Regions from separate parts of the Hyphomicrobium sp. MC8b genome, predicted to be linked through region 2. Evidence: predicted binding sites of a transcription regulator. Region 2 holds the regulator's gene; each other region holds the start of a gene.
The links. The regulator LexA, encoded in region 2, represses DNA repair genes until DNA is damaged. The targets are predictions, from matches to a motif close to TGTTCNNNNTGTGTTCNG.
Positions count from the first base shown of each region.

Region 1 (4,185 bases), 750 kb from region 2:
GGACAAGGCCGACGGCATCGTGGTGCTGACGGGCGGCGACAATCGCATCGAGGCCGGCGCCAAGCTCATGAGCGAGGGCCGCGCCAAGCGGATGCTGATTTCCGGCGTCAACCGCAAGGTCAGCCGCGAAGAGATGCAGCGGCTGCTCGGCATCGATAAGCAGATCTTCAATTGTTGCGTCGATCTCGGCTATGAAGCGCTCGACACGGTCGGCAACGCCGACGAAACCCGAACCTGGGCCAACTCGAACGGCTATACGAGATTGATCATCGTGACGTCACGCTACCACATGCCCCGTAGTCTCGCCGAGCTGGCGCTCGCCATGCCGGGCGTGACGCTGCTTCCCTATGCAGTAACGCCGCGGCGGTTTCCGGAAACGGCCTGGTGGCTGCATCCGACCACGACGCGCGTGCTCATTTCGGAATATTTAAAATTTCTTCCCGCCGTCGCCCGCCTTACGGCGCAGAGGATCATGAACTGGAGCGACGGGCGGTCTGTTGCGATCATGCCGGATAAGCGCGCCGATGGCTAATTCAGTAGCAGCCGGGCCGGGCGCTTTGGTTATCGTCAGATCGCTGATCTATTTCGTCGTGTTCTACATCGTGACGGCGCTCTATCTCGTGCTCGGCTCGTGGCTGCTCGTCGGGCCACGGCCATGGGCGATGAAAGGCCTCGAAGTCCACGGCCGTACCTGCGTCTGGCTCTTGCGCCTCATCTGCGGCACGAAACTCGAAGTTCGTGGACATGAAAATCTGCCGAAGACAGGCTGCCTCGTCATTTCAAAGCATCAATCGGCATGGGACACGTTCGGGCTCATCTCGCTCTTTCGCGATCCGGCGATCGTGTTGAAAGACGAGTTGAAGTGGATTCCATTCTACGGCTGGTTTTGCATCAAGTTCGAGCACATCCTGGTTAAGCGCGAGAAAGCCTCGGCGGCGCTCAAAGCCCTAATCCGGGACGCCCGGCAGCGGATCAGCATCGGCCGCGAGGTCGTGATTTTCCCGGAGGGGACACGGACCATTCCGGGTGCACCGCCCGACTATAAGCCCGGCTACGTAGCTCTTTATGAAGCACTCGGCGTCGTCACCGTGCCGCTGGCGCTCAATTCCGGGCTGTTCTGGCCGCGCCGCAGTCTTTGGCGCTATCCGGGCACCATCATCGTGGAATTCCTGCCGCCGCTGCCACCGGGATTACCACGCGCGGAGTTTCGCAAAAAAGTCGAGACGGCCATCGAAACCGCGAGCATGCGACTTATTGAGGAAGCGGCACGTGGTCCCTCGCCGCCGCCCCTGGCGAAGACGCAGAATTCGGCTCAAGCCGCATAGGTTTTCCACATTTTATCCAACCGCCTGATGTGCTGATGCCGCAACGCGGTGAAAATCGTCGGTGTGGTTGCGCTTTGTTATGCACGGTGTTCGCATCGCTGTGGCAGATTTTACGTCTGATCGTTTCAGCAATCATGGAGCCATCCAATGCGTACTTCCGCCCGGTTGATGTGGGCCATTCTTGCCGTCGGAGGCGTCGCTATGGCCGCCGCTCCGGCCGAAGCCAAGCAATGTTTCAAGAAAGCCGCCCAGGGCGTTGCGCTCACGGAAGGGCTTGCACATTTCCAGGTCGATGCCGCGCTTCTGCAAGCGACCGACTGGAACATTTACTTCACCTGGGTTTCGGGCAACGGCACGCCGGGATATTCGTTCGGTCCCCGCCACTATAAGTGCAACTCGGAGGCGATCGGCTATTCGTGCTACGGCGAAGCGACGCTCTGCAAACTTTGAGGCGATCAGCCTTCCTGAGATAAACTCTCGCATAGCAAAGCCCGCCAGACCGGCGGGCTTTTTCAATTGCCGTTGATCGCAAATTCCAAGCCCCTCGAAAGCGGTGGTTACCATACGACCAATTGTTCTTCCGCTAACCATTACAATTGGAAGCAAATGCTTTCTAATGGTCTGGCGGGGAGTTTTATTTTTGAGGAGTGCGTATGTTGAAAATCAAAGCGGCTCTCGCGACGTTTGCTGTCGCGATGCTCTGGGCTAACAGCGCGTTCGCCTTCTGCATTGGTCCGTGGTGCTTTGGCGGCGATGGCGGAGGCGGCGGTGGTCCGGCTCCTGCGCCCGAGATCGATGGGCCGGCTAGCCTCACGGCTGTCGCCTTGCTCATCAGCGTCGGCGCCATCGTCTACCGCAAAATGAAAGACTAAGGTCGGCTCGCCTCTTTGGGCGCGCAACGATTCCAAAGATGGGACCGCGGCTGTCTTCGGCCGCGGTTATTTTATTTGAGCGATTGACTTGCCAAGCTCTGGAACATATAGTGAACATGCATTGAAGATTGGTTGGCAACGCCTATATCCCGGTGTCCCCGATGTCTGCGGTTTTATCAGCTCTGCCCGCGATTTCCGACGCCATTTGGCGGCGCAAGTACCGCTTTGCCGGGTCGCCGACAGCGGGTGGCGATGAGACGATCGAAGACACCTTCCGGCGCGTGGCCAAGGCTGCAGCATCGGCGGAAACCGACGAAGCCACGCAAGCGAAGTGGGGCGCTGCCTTTTACGATGCGATGGCCGATTTCGGCTTTCAGCCGGCCGGTCGCATCCTGGCCGGGGCCGGTACGGACCGCAACGTTACGCTCTTCAATTGCTTCGTTCTCGGCGCAATCCCTGATGATCTTTCCGGCATTTTCGAAAGCGTTAAAGAAGCCGCGCTGACGATGCAGGCCGGTGGCGGCATCGGGCATGATTTCTCGACGCTTCGTCCCCGCGGCGCAACCGTCAAAAGCATCGGCGCAGACGCGTCGGGACCGGTCAGCTTTATGGACGTCTGGGACGCCATGTGCCGCACGATCATGTCGGCGGGCCAGCGCCGCGGCGCGATGATGGCGACACTACGCTGCGATCATCCCGACATCGAAGCTTTCGTCGCAGCGAAATCCGATCCGCTGCGGCTCAGGAATTTCAATCTTTCGGTTCTCGTGACCGATGCCTTCATGGAGGCCGTGAAACGCGGCTCGCCTTGGGAACTCGTTTTCGAAGGCAAGGTCTACAAGACGATCGACGCCAAGGGCCTCTGGGACAAGATCATGCGGGCGACGTACGATTACGCAGAGCCCGGCGTCATTTTCATCGACCGGATAAACGCGGCCAACAATCTTGCTTATTGCGAGACGATCTCGGCGACGAACCCGTGCGGTGAGCAGCCGCTGCCGCCTTATGGGGCGTGCCTTCTCGGTTCGATCAATCTTGCCCGTTTCGTGGAGAAACCATTCTCGCCGGACGCGCACGTCAATCACCAAAAGCTCGAAGCCCGCGTTGCCACCGCCGTTCGCTTTCTCGACAACGTTATCGACATCTCGCGCTATCCGCTCGAAGCCCAGGCTCAAGAGGCGCGCGCGAAACGGCGCATCGGCCTCGGCATCACGGGGCTTGCAGATGCGCTGATCTTCCTCGGCCTTTCGTATGGAAGCTTGGCTGCTCGCGAGAAGGCGGCCGAATGGATGGCGATTATCCAGAATGCCGCCTATCGCGCCAGTGCAGCTCTGGCCGCTGAGAAAGGCGTCTTTCCGCTGTACGACGCCAGCGCTTTTCTCGCCCGGCCCAATGTCGAGCGTCTCGACGGCGACGTGCGTGCGGCGATTGCGGCCAACGGCATCCGCAACGGCTGCCTGACCTCGATCGCGCCAACCGGCACGATCTCGCTGCTCGCGGGCAATGTTTCTAGCGGCATCGAACCTGTGTTCGATTTCGTCTACCGGCGGCGCATCCTCGGCGATGGTGCGACGGCGAGCGAAGAAACCGTCGAGGATTACGCTTACCACGAGTTCCGCGCCCAGTTCGGCGAGAATGCGCCACTGACGCATGCGTTCGTGACGACTGAAACATTGTCGCCCGCCGAACACGTGGCGATGCAGGCAGAGATGCAGCCCTACGTCGACAGCGCCATCTCGAAGACGATCAACACGCCTGGAGCCATATCCTTCGAAGACTTCCGGGATATCTATGCGGAAGCGTTTGCGCTTGGCCTCAAGGGTTGCACGACCTATCGGCCGAATGCAGTCACGGGCGCGGTGCTGTCCAAAGCGGAAGGGGTAAACGATGCGAAACCCGCGCCGACCTCCAGCGTCAGTGCTTCGGAAGACCCGGCGAAATTCGGTGACGTCGTCTACATGACGAAGCCACTCGAACGCGACGCAGCG
Region 1 covers NZ_LR898465.1:3,851,699-3,855,883, forward strand. Annotated here, with positions in the region: gene ACLB1Z_RS18470 (YdcF family protein) at 1-532, shown strand, start outside; gene ACLB1Z_RS18475 (lysophospholipid acyltransferase family protein) at 525-1,325, shown strand; gene ACLB1Z_RS18480 (hypothetical protein) at 1,473-1,775, shown strand; gene ACLB1Z_RS18485 (hypothetical protein) at 1,979-2,197, shown strand; gene ACLB1Z_RS18490 (adenosylcobalamin-dependent ribonucleoside-diphosphate reductase) at 2,359-4,185, shown strand, end outside.
Region 1: ACLB1Z_RS18490 (adenosylcobalamin-dependent ribonucleoside-diphosphate reductase) is a predicted target of LexA. The motif match lies at 2,297-2,314, and genes of this name have one in related genera.

Region 2 (4,185 bases):
GCTGATGATCTTGATCATTTTCGGCGCCATGCTGATCGACCGGCCGGCGCTTGCGTTGCGCAACGTCGCGCTCGCGGCGTTCCTTATTCTGTTGGCCTATCCCGAGAGCCTGCTCGACGCGGGCTTTCAGATGTCGTTTGCCGCCGTAACCGCGCTGATCGCCTCGCACGAATTTCTGAGCAGCCTGTTCAATCGCGAGCACAAGCCGCATCCCGTCATGCGCGTGGTCGTGTTCTTCGGCGAGATCATCGCCTCGACGTTGATCGCAAGCGTCGCGGTCGCGCCGTTCGCGGCCTATAATTTTCACCAGAGTCAGCAATATGCCGTGCTCGCGAACATGATCGCCATTCCGATCTGCAACCTGATCGTCATGCCGGCGGCGCTCGTCGCGATGGTGCTGATGCCGTTCGGCCTCGAATGGCTCGGCCTGAAGCTGATGGGCTGGGGCATCGAAGGCATGACGTGGTGTGCGAACGAAGTCGGCGCGTTGCCGGGCGCTGTCGGACATATTCCAGCGATCCCTGAACTGGCTTTCGTGCTGATGCTCACGGGCGGCATCTGGTTTTTGCTTTGGCAGACGCAGATCAGGCTTCTCGGCGTTGCACTTGTCGGCGCCGGTTTGCTTGTTGCGCCTTGGATGCCGCGCCCTGATGTTCTGGTCGGACAGAAAGGTTTGCTTGTCGCCGTGCGCGATGACTCGGGCAAGCTCGACGCCATGCCGGGCAAGGGCACGAAATACGACCTCGACCGCTGGCTCGAATACGACGGCGATTCCCGAACGGCGCGCGATGCCAAGACCGGCGAAGGCTTTACTTGCGACGCTGTCGGCTGCATCGCGCATGTCAAAGGCGCGACCGTCGCGGTCGCGCGCCATCCCGCTGCCGTGACCGACGATTGCCTCAACGCCGACGTGCTTGTGCTCGATACGCCCAAGCCCGGCAATTGCGCCGTGCCGCGAACGGTCGTCGACGTTTTCGATCGCTGGCGCAATGGTGCTTACGCCCTTTACGTCGACCGCAGCAACGACAGTCCGGAACCCAAAATCCGTCTCGAAACGGTCGCGGCCCATCGCGGCGAACGACCTTGGAGCGAGACGCCGGAGCGAAAGCAGGTAGTGCTGCCGAAACCGCGTATTCTGCAGGCCCCGCCCCCGGCGGGCGCCCCGGCTGCCGAACCTGCCCGGACGGCCGAAGCAGAACCCGAAACACGCACATCAGCCGACGTCGATCCGGGAGAGGGGGCGGAGATCGAAACGGAAGATCTCACGGAGCCGGACGCCGAAAGCGGTCGTTAGCCATCGACGCTGCGCCGCGTCGCTCTAGCTCCGTCGACGCATGGCGGCGAACCGCCCCTCAATACCGCCGCATCAAGCCGACGAGGCGCCCCTGAATGTCGATCTGATCCGGTCCGAAAATCCGCGTCTTGAATTCGGGATTAGCGGCTTCGAGCGCAATCGTCGAGCCCTTCTTGCGCAGCCGTTTCAGCGTCGCTTCCTCGCCCTCGACCAGCGCCACGATAATATCGCCGTTCTCCGCCGTATTGCACCGCCGGATGATGACGGTATCGCCGTCATGGATGCCCACCTCGATCATCGAATCGCCTTTGACCTCCAGCGCAAAGTGCTCGCCGTTGGTCAGGATGTCGGGTGGCACCGCAATGTCGTGCGTGTGGTTCTGAATGGCGCTGATCGGCGTACCGGCAGCGATGCGGCCCATGACCGGGATCGACACCGTCCGCGCGTCGATGACGTGCGACGGGGGCGGCGTGGCCACATTCGTCTTCGGCGGACCGGAGCCTTCGATCACGCTTGGCTGGAAGCCCCGCTGCGGTGCTGCGGCCGTGCTGGCACCCTGTGCCGCGGACGGCAAGCCAACCTGGTTGTCCGGCAGCTTGATGACTTCGATGGCCCGCGCCCGGTGCGGCAAGCGGCGGATGAACCCGCGCTCCACCAGCGCGGTGATCAACCGGTGAATGCCGGACTTCGACCTGAGATCCAGCGCGTCCTTCATCTCGTCGAAAGAGGGCGGCACGCCGCGCTCCTGCATGCGCGCATGGATGAAGAGAAGGAGGTCTTTCTGCTTTTCGGTGAGCATCTGGGTTCGTCTCAAGCCTTTCCTGGCTGGCAAGCGCGGCGGGCTGAGACGCTGACCACCGAATGCCGCCCGCTCATTCTCGGTACAAATCGTGTATGTACCCTACACGTTCTCGTCTCGTTCCGCAACCCATGCAAGGCGGGAGGGTCGTGTCTCAGTTTGAATTTTTAGCGCCTGTTGCGCGTTTGCTTGCCCCATTCAGGGTGGCGCTCACCATCTGGGCCAATTTCCGAGGCGCAGTGACTGCAAACCAAAACTGTTACTAGGCCAGGAACCCGTAAGTCCGGCTGGAGAAAAGATTTTATGCCTTCTTGGTAGCAGGATGCACAAAGGCGATGACCGGGCTCGCCGTTGCGCATTTCTTCCCTCAGGACATAGGCCAAAACCTCATTGTGCCCGAACCTCTCCAGCTGATAGCGTGATGTCACGCAAGGCGGGAATAGAAACGAGCTTTCGGGACTGAAGCCTGACGATCTTATCTGCACGTAAGACGCACAATTTGCAGATTACAGTTATAATCACCTCGGCTATGCGCGGACAGAATCACGCGGCCATGCGACACCCAAAGCATAAGCGGCTTGATAGAATAGCATCACCCCGAAAACGACAATTCCCACACGCCGGACCATAGGATCGGCCAAATTCGTATCCAGCGTCCCACTTAAAACAGACAACAAAATCCAAGGAGCCACTCCGACTACCAACATCGTTAGTAGGCAAAAAAACAGAACTCCGAACAAACGGAGATAGGGAGACATCCCCAGCTTGTGGAAAGCGAAATTCCACCATTTTGCCCAAAGAGGGGCCATTGCCGTCCCGAACAAGCTAACGACTATAAGCCAACTGCTGTCCATGCATCCTCCTACATTAGCGGCAATCCCGCTTCTTATAGGGTCGTCCGTCTTCCGGGCTTAGGCGCCGCTTCGCCCGTCAGTCCAATAATCTCTTCCATCGTCCACAGATGATCTGTGAATCCCGTGGGCGTGGCGGCCGGCTCGCTGGAGGCGAGTCGGATGCGCCAGCAAAAAACGACGGAAAGACGTCGCATGTCTGTTTATCGACCCGGGCGTTTCATACTTTTGACGTCGGGGTGGAGCATCGTGCGAACCATGCGAGGTTTGTTTTCTCAAATCGTCATCGGCATCATCGTCACCGTGATCGGTACGCTGGTGACGGACGCCATCACCGGCGGCAACATGAGCCGTCATTTCGTTCCAGGCGTGCACGGCTCCTGGCGCGGACATTGACGCACAATTTGCGACGCCCCTCGCATAGCGCCAACTCGCGGAACGCTGTCACTAGCGCCACTAATTTCAAAGAACGAAGCAACAGGCATGTGCCGGCGGCCGGCTCCCCGCAGGGGAGTCGCCGGCACCATCAATAAAGCACGAAGCGGACGGGTTCCGCGGCTGGGTCGTGGCATTTGAAGTCTCGGAACCGATCCGCTCCGTGACAGCCTGAGAACAGGGTCGCGAGCACGGTCACTTAATGAAGCGGGATGCTCCGCACACGGGTTTCTCACCCCGTGCGGACCGGCCGTTCGCCTTGTCCGGAAGCGTGCGTGATGCCCCGGGTCAGGCTGCCCCGTCCGAGCCCGACGCAACGCCTCGCGCGCGAGCCCTTCACCGGACGGGCGAGGGAAGTATGCGGGCGGTTCGGAAGGCGGGGATAAGTTTTTTATGGGAGGCGCAGCGCCCCGCACGAGCTGACTGACCCACGCCCGAAGCTGACCCGATACCCGCCTTTCGATGGCTGGGAACATAACGGGAGCATTTTTAGGCGACAGGTTGCGGTGGGGCAGGGTCCGCCTTACATTTTTTGAATGAAGCCGAAGTAATCGGTTTATGGAACTCGCCATAGCGGCATTCCGAGCGCGTTTAATCAACAGCCAGCCAAGGAAAAAAGCCATGAACTATTATTCGGATTCTGGTCGCTTCTATTCTCCACGGCCCAATCGGACCGGGGCGATTTACGATGCGCTTGCCGTATCAGTCTTCATGTTTCTGCTGGTCTTCGGGATCGTCTCGACCTACGGCCTCGGCTAGCGCGCCGCGTGTAACCTCTTCCTTGAGGCTTAGACGGCGGAGCCCTC
Region 2 covers NZ_LR898465.1:3,098,273-3,102,457, reverse strand. Annotated here, with positions in the region: gene ACLB1Z_RS15065 (ComEC/Rec2 family competence protein) at 1-1,294, shown strand, start outside; gene lexA (transcriptional repressor LexA) at 1,353-2,093, opposite strand; gene ACLB1Z_RS15055 (hypothetical protein) at 3,203-3,340, shown strand; gene ACLB1Z_RS15050 (hypothetical protein) at 4,001-4,138, shown strand.

Region 3 (4,185 bases), 1.4 Mb from region 2:
CCGAGCTTTCGCCCAACAGCTTTAGGCCGTTGTCGAGCGTGCGCTTGAACTTCGTCTCTTCGAGCTTCAGCGTCTCGGTGATGAGCGGCTGCGCGCGCACGAGTTCCGGATAGGCGTCACCCATCTCGCGCACGAGCGACGGGACGAGCAGATACATCAGCGGATCGGTGCAGCCCATCTGGTGCGCATAGCGCATGGCGCGGCGCATGATGCGGCGAAGCACGTAGCCGCGGCCTTCGTTCGACGGCAGCACGCCGTCGGCGATCAGGAAGCTCGTCGAGCGCAAATGATCAGCGATGACGCGCCGCGCGACGTGATCGAAATCCTTCGTCGCCGCGCTTTCCTTCGCGCCGACTTTCCCCGCCTCCTGGCGGATCGCCTGGATGAGATGCTGAAACAGATCGATGTCGTAGTTGTCGTGCTTGCCCTGCAGCACCGCCGCGATGCGCTCAAGCCCCATGCCGGTGTCGATCGACGGCCGCGGCAGGTCAACGCGATCCCCCGGAGCGCGTTGCTCGAACTGCATGAACACGAGGTTCCAGATTTCGATGAAGCGGTCGCCGTCCGCATCCGCCGAGCCCGGAGGGCCGCCCGGAATCTTGTCGCCATGATCGTAGAAAATCTCCGAGCATGGACCGCACGGCCCCGTGTCGCCCATCTGCCAGAAGTTATCCGACGTCGCGATGCGAATGATCTTGTCGTCGGAGAAGCCGGAGATCTTCTTCCAGATGCGATAGGCTTCGTCGTCGGTGTGATAGATCGTGACGAGCAGCTTGTCTTGTCTGAGCCCGAAGTCCTTCGTCAGCAGGTTCCAGGCCAGCTCAATCGCGCGCTCTTTGAAGTAGTCGCCGAACGAGAAGTTGCCGAGCATCTCAAAGAACGTATGGTGGCGCGCCGTATAGCCGACGTTATCGAGGTCGTTGTGCTTACCGCCCGCGCGGACGCACTTCTGCGACGTCGTCGCCCGCGGAATAGCCCGCGTCTCCTGCCCCGTGAAAACGTTCTTGAACTGCACCATTCCCGCGTTCGTGAACATCAGCGTCGGGTCGTTGCGCGGAACGAGCGACGACGACGGCACGATCTCGTGTCCGTTCTTGCCAAAGAAATCGAGAAACGAAGCGCGGATTTCGCTGACGCCAGCCATGTGGTGCTTTCGGCCTGATCTGGATAAAAAACATGTTCCGGGACACAGCCCCGAAACGGGTTAAGGCCGCCGTTGTAGCGGCGGCCCTGAGGCATGTCTAGGAAGGGGCGGTCCTTGCGGCAGGCCGTCCGCCTGCGGCGGAACGACAGGCGCTGGCGGCCTCCATCTGCACCATCCGGCCGGCTTCCCGAAGGGAAGTCGGATGGCGCCACTCAAAGCCCTACCGCTTCGCCTTGGCGACTTTCTTCCCCGATTCGTCGGGGAGAACCCCGTCCTCGTCGGGTTCTTCGCCATCATCCTCGCCGGCTTCCGGATTGGCCAGCATCTTCTCGACGATGAGGCCGGCATTGGCCCGGATCGCCCGCTCGATCTCCGCCGCGACGCGGGGATTTTCCTTCAGGTACGTCTTAGCGTTTTCCCGGCCCTGGCCGATGCGGTCGCCATTATAGGACAGCCACGCACCCGACTTCTCGACCAGCCCTGCCTTGACGCCGAGATCGATCAGCTCACCGACCTTCGAGATGCCTTCGCCGTACATAATATCGAATTCGACCTGCTTGAAGGGCGGCGCCACCTTGTTCTTGACGACCTTGACGCGGGTCTGGTTGCCGACCGTCTCTTCGCGCTCCTTGATCTGGCCGATGCGGCGAATATCGAGGCGAACGGAGGCATAGAACTTCAGCGCGTTGCCGCCCGTCGTCGTCTCAGGGTTGCCGAACATGATGCCGATCTTCATGCGGATCTGGTTGATGAAGATCACCATCGTATTGGACTTCGAGATCGAGCCCGTGAGCTTCCGGAGTGCCTGGCTCATCAAGCGGGCCTGCAGGCCCGGCAGACTGTCGCCCATCTCGCCTTCGAGTTCGGCCTTCGGCGTCAGTGCGGCGACCGAGTCAACCACGAGCACATCGACGGCGCCCGAACGCACCAGCGTGTCAGCGATTTCCAGTGCCTGTTCGCCGGTATCCGGCTGCGAAATCAGGAGATCCTCGACCTTGACGCCAAGCTTCTTGGCGTAGCCCGGATCAATCGCATGCTCGGCATCGACGAACGCACACGTGCCGCCCTTCTTCTGCGCTTCCGCCACAACTTGTAGCGCCAACGTCGTCTTGCCCGAGGATTCAGGTCCATAGACTTCGATGATGCGTCCCTTCGGCAATCCCCCGATGCCGAGCGCAATATCGAGTCCGAGCGATCCCGTGGAGATCGCTTCGATATCCAGCTTTTCGTTGGCGCCGAGCCGCATGATCGACCCCTTGCCAAAGGTCTTGTCGATCTGCGCGAGTGCCTGCTCCAGCGCCTGCTTCTTGTCCATCTTGCCCCCTTCGAGCACAGTCAAGTCCGGCCGTTCCATGTCGTCACCCTCAATCCCTTATGGCAAGCGCCGCGCGCCATCAATTAAGGATAAACGTACACTTTTTGTTCCGCTTCTGTCAATCACGTTTTGTTCTCGTTGTGGAGTCCCCGCGCCGAATTTTCTCACTCTTGCGCACATGTTTCCTTAGGGACAGCGCGTCGCGGCCTCTCGCGGCACTCTCCTGGCAACCCAAGCCGAAGGAGACAGCCCGTGTCCAAGTTGCTCGCAGTTCTGATTTCCATCGCCGTCGTCGCCGCGTCGTTCACATCAGCCGCCGAAGCCGGCCCCGGCCGCCGCCTCGGATTCTTTCTTGGCGGCATGGCGGCCGCCAGCATGCTCGCGCACGCCGCCGAAGAGCGCCGTCGTGAGGAAGCCTACGAGAGAATGCGCGCCCGCCGGGAAATCGCCGCCCGCGAACGAGCCCGCCAGCGCGCCATCGCCGCCGCGGCCGCCAAACGCGAACGCGCCCGCCAGATCGCGCTGCAGAAGCAGAAAGCGGCCCAGATCGCCGCTGCCGAGACTGCATCCCAATCCACGACGAGCGACGACAAGCCCGCGCTCAAAAAGGGCGACCGGCTGACCTCGGGCGACAGTACGCCTGCATCCACAACGGCCGACAGCTCAGCGCAGACGACGACGGTTGAAAAGACACCGTCGAACGCTATCGAAACGTCATCGACGACACCGAGCGCTCCGGCCGCCACGACCGTCACCTGCCGCAAATATTCGGCAGCTGCCGATAGTGTGATCGAGGCGCCCTGCCAGTAATTCTCATTCGCCCTTCACTCAAAAAACGCGGCTCGCCGTCCTTCGGCCGGGCCGCGTTTTTATGTTCAACACCCCAGCACGATTTGCAGACGTGTTCCGTCCGAAACAGCGGGAAAAATCGCGCTACTCCAAGATGCCTCCATCGCAAATTCGTGGGAGGCACCCATGCTCAAGATCTCGACCCTCATCGCCGTTCTGGTCGTCGCCAGCACCGTCGCATCGAACGCGGAAGCACACGGCATGGGCTCGTTCTACGCCAGCCCGTTCTTCCGCAACCAGGGCCGCCAGCCGGCCCAGCCCTGCGAGAAGGACAAGCGCCGCAATCTCGAAGAAGCCTTTGCGAGAGCGCGTGAAAAGCGGCTCGCCGAATTACGCGCCGAACGCGCACAGGCTGCGGCCCTTGCCTCAAAACGCGCCCGTCTCGCAGCGCTCGCCAAAAAGAAAGCTGCAGCCGCAAAGCAGGCTCAGACGCTTGCAGCCACACGAACGAAAACGATCGCGCAGCAAACGGCATCGACGGGCACCACAAACATCGCCAAGAAAAGCGATCTGCTGCCTGTCTCGACGGCCTCAAACGCAACCGCGACCGCAACGAAAACAGCAGCAGCCGCACCGCAAGTCTGCCGCCGCTATTCCGCCGCCACCGACAGCGTCATTGAAATTCCCTGCGACTAGCGCGTGCGATTGCCCCCCATCGCATCGCGACCGTGAGACGCGCCATAACCAGAACTTATGGCGCGTCTCTGGCCACTCTGGTTTAAGCCCACCCCGTGCGTCGGCTTCGGCGCTCAATTGATAACCGAGCACAAGGTGGTGACATATGAGCATTGCATCGCGCCCGTCGGGGCGTTTTGGCATTCGCGTCGGCGAAGCCCTCGTCGCAGGCGGCCCTCCGGGAACGGCAGCGGAACCCGAA
Region 3 covers NZ_LR898465.1:1,694,658-1,698,842, reverse strand. Annotated here, with positions in the region: gene alaS (alanine--tRNA ligase) at 1-1,144, opposite strand, end outside; gene recA (recombinase RecA) at 1,365-2,498, opposite strand; gene ACLB1Z_RS08255 (hypothetical protein) at 2,712-3,269, shown strand; gene ACLB1Z_RS08250 (hypothetical protein) at 3,435-3,944, shown strand; gene ACLB1Z_RS08245 (formaldehyde-activating enzyme) at 4,090-4,185, shown strand, end outside.
Region 3: recA (recombinase RecA) is a predicted target of LexA. The motif match lies at 2,554-2,571, and genes of this name have one in related genera.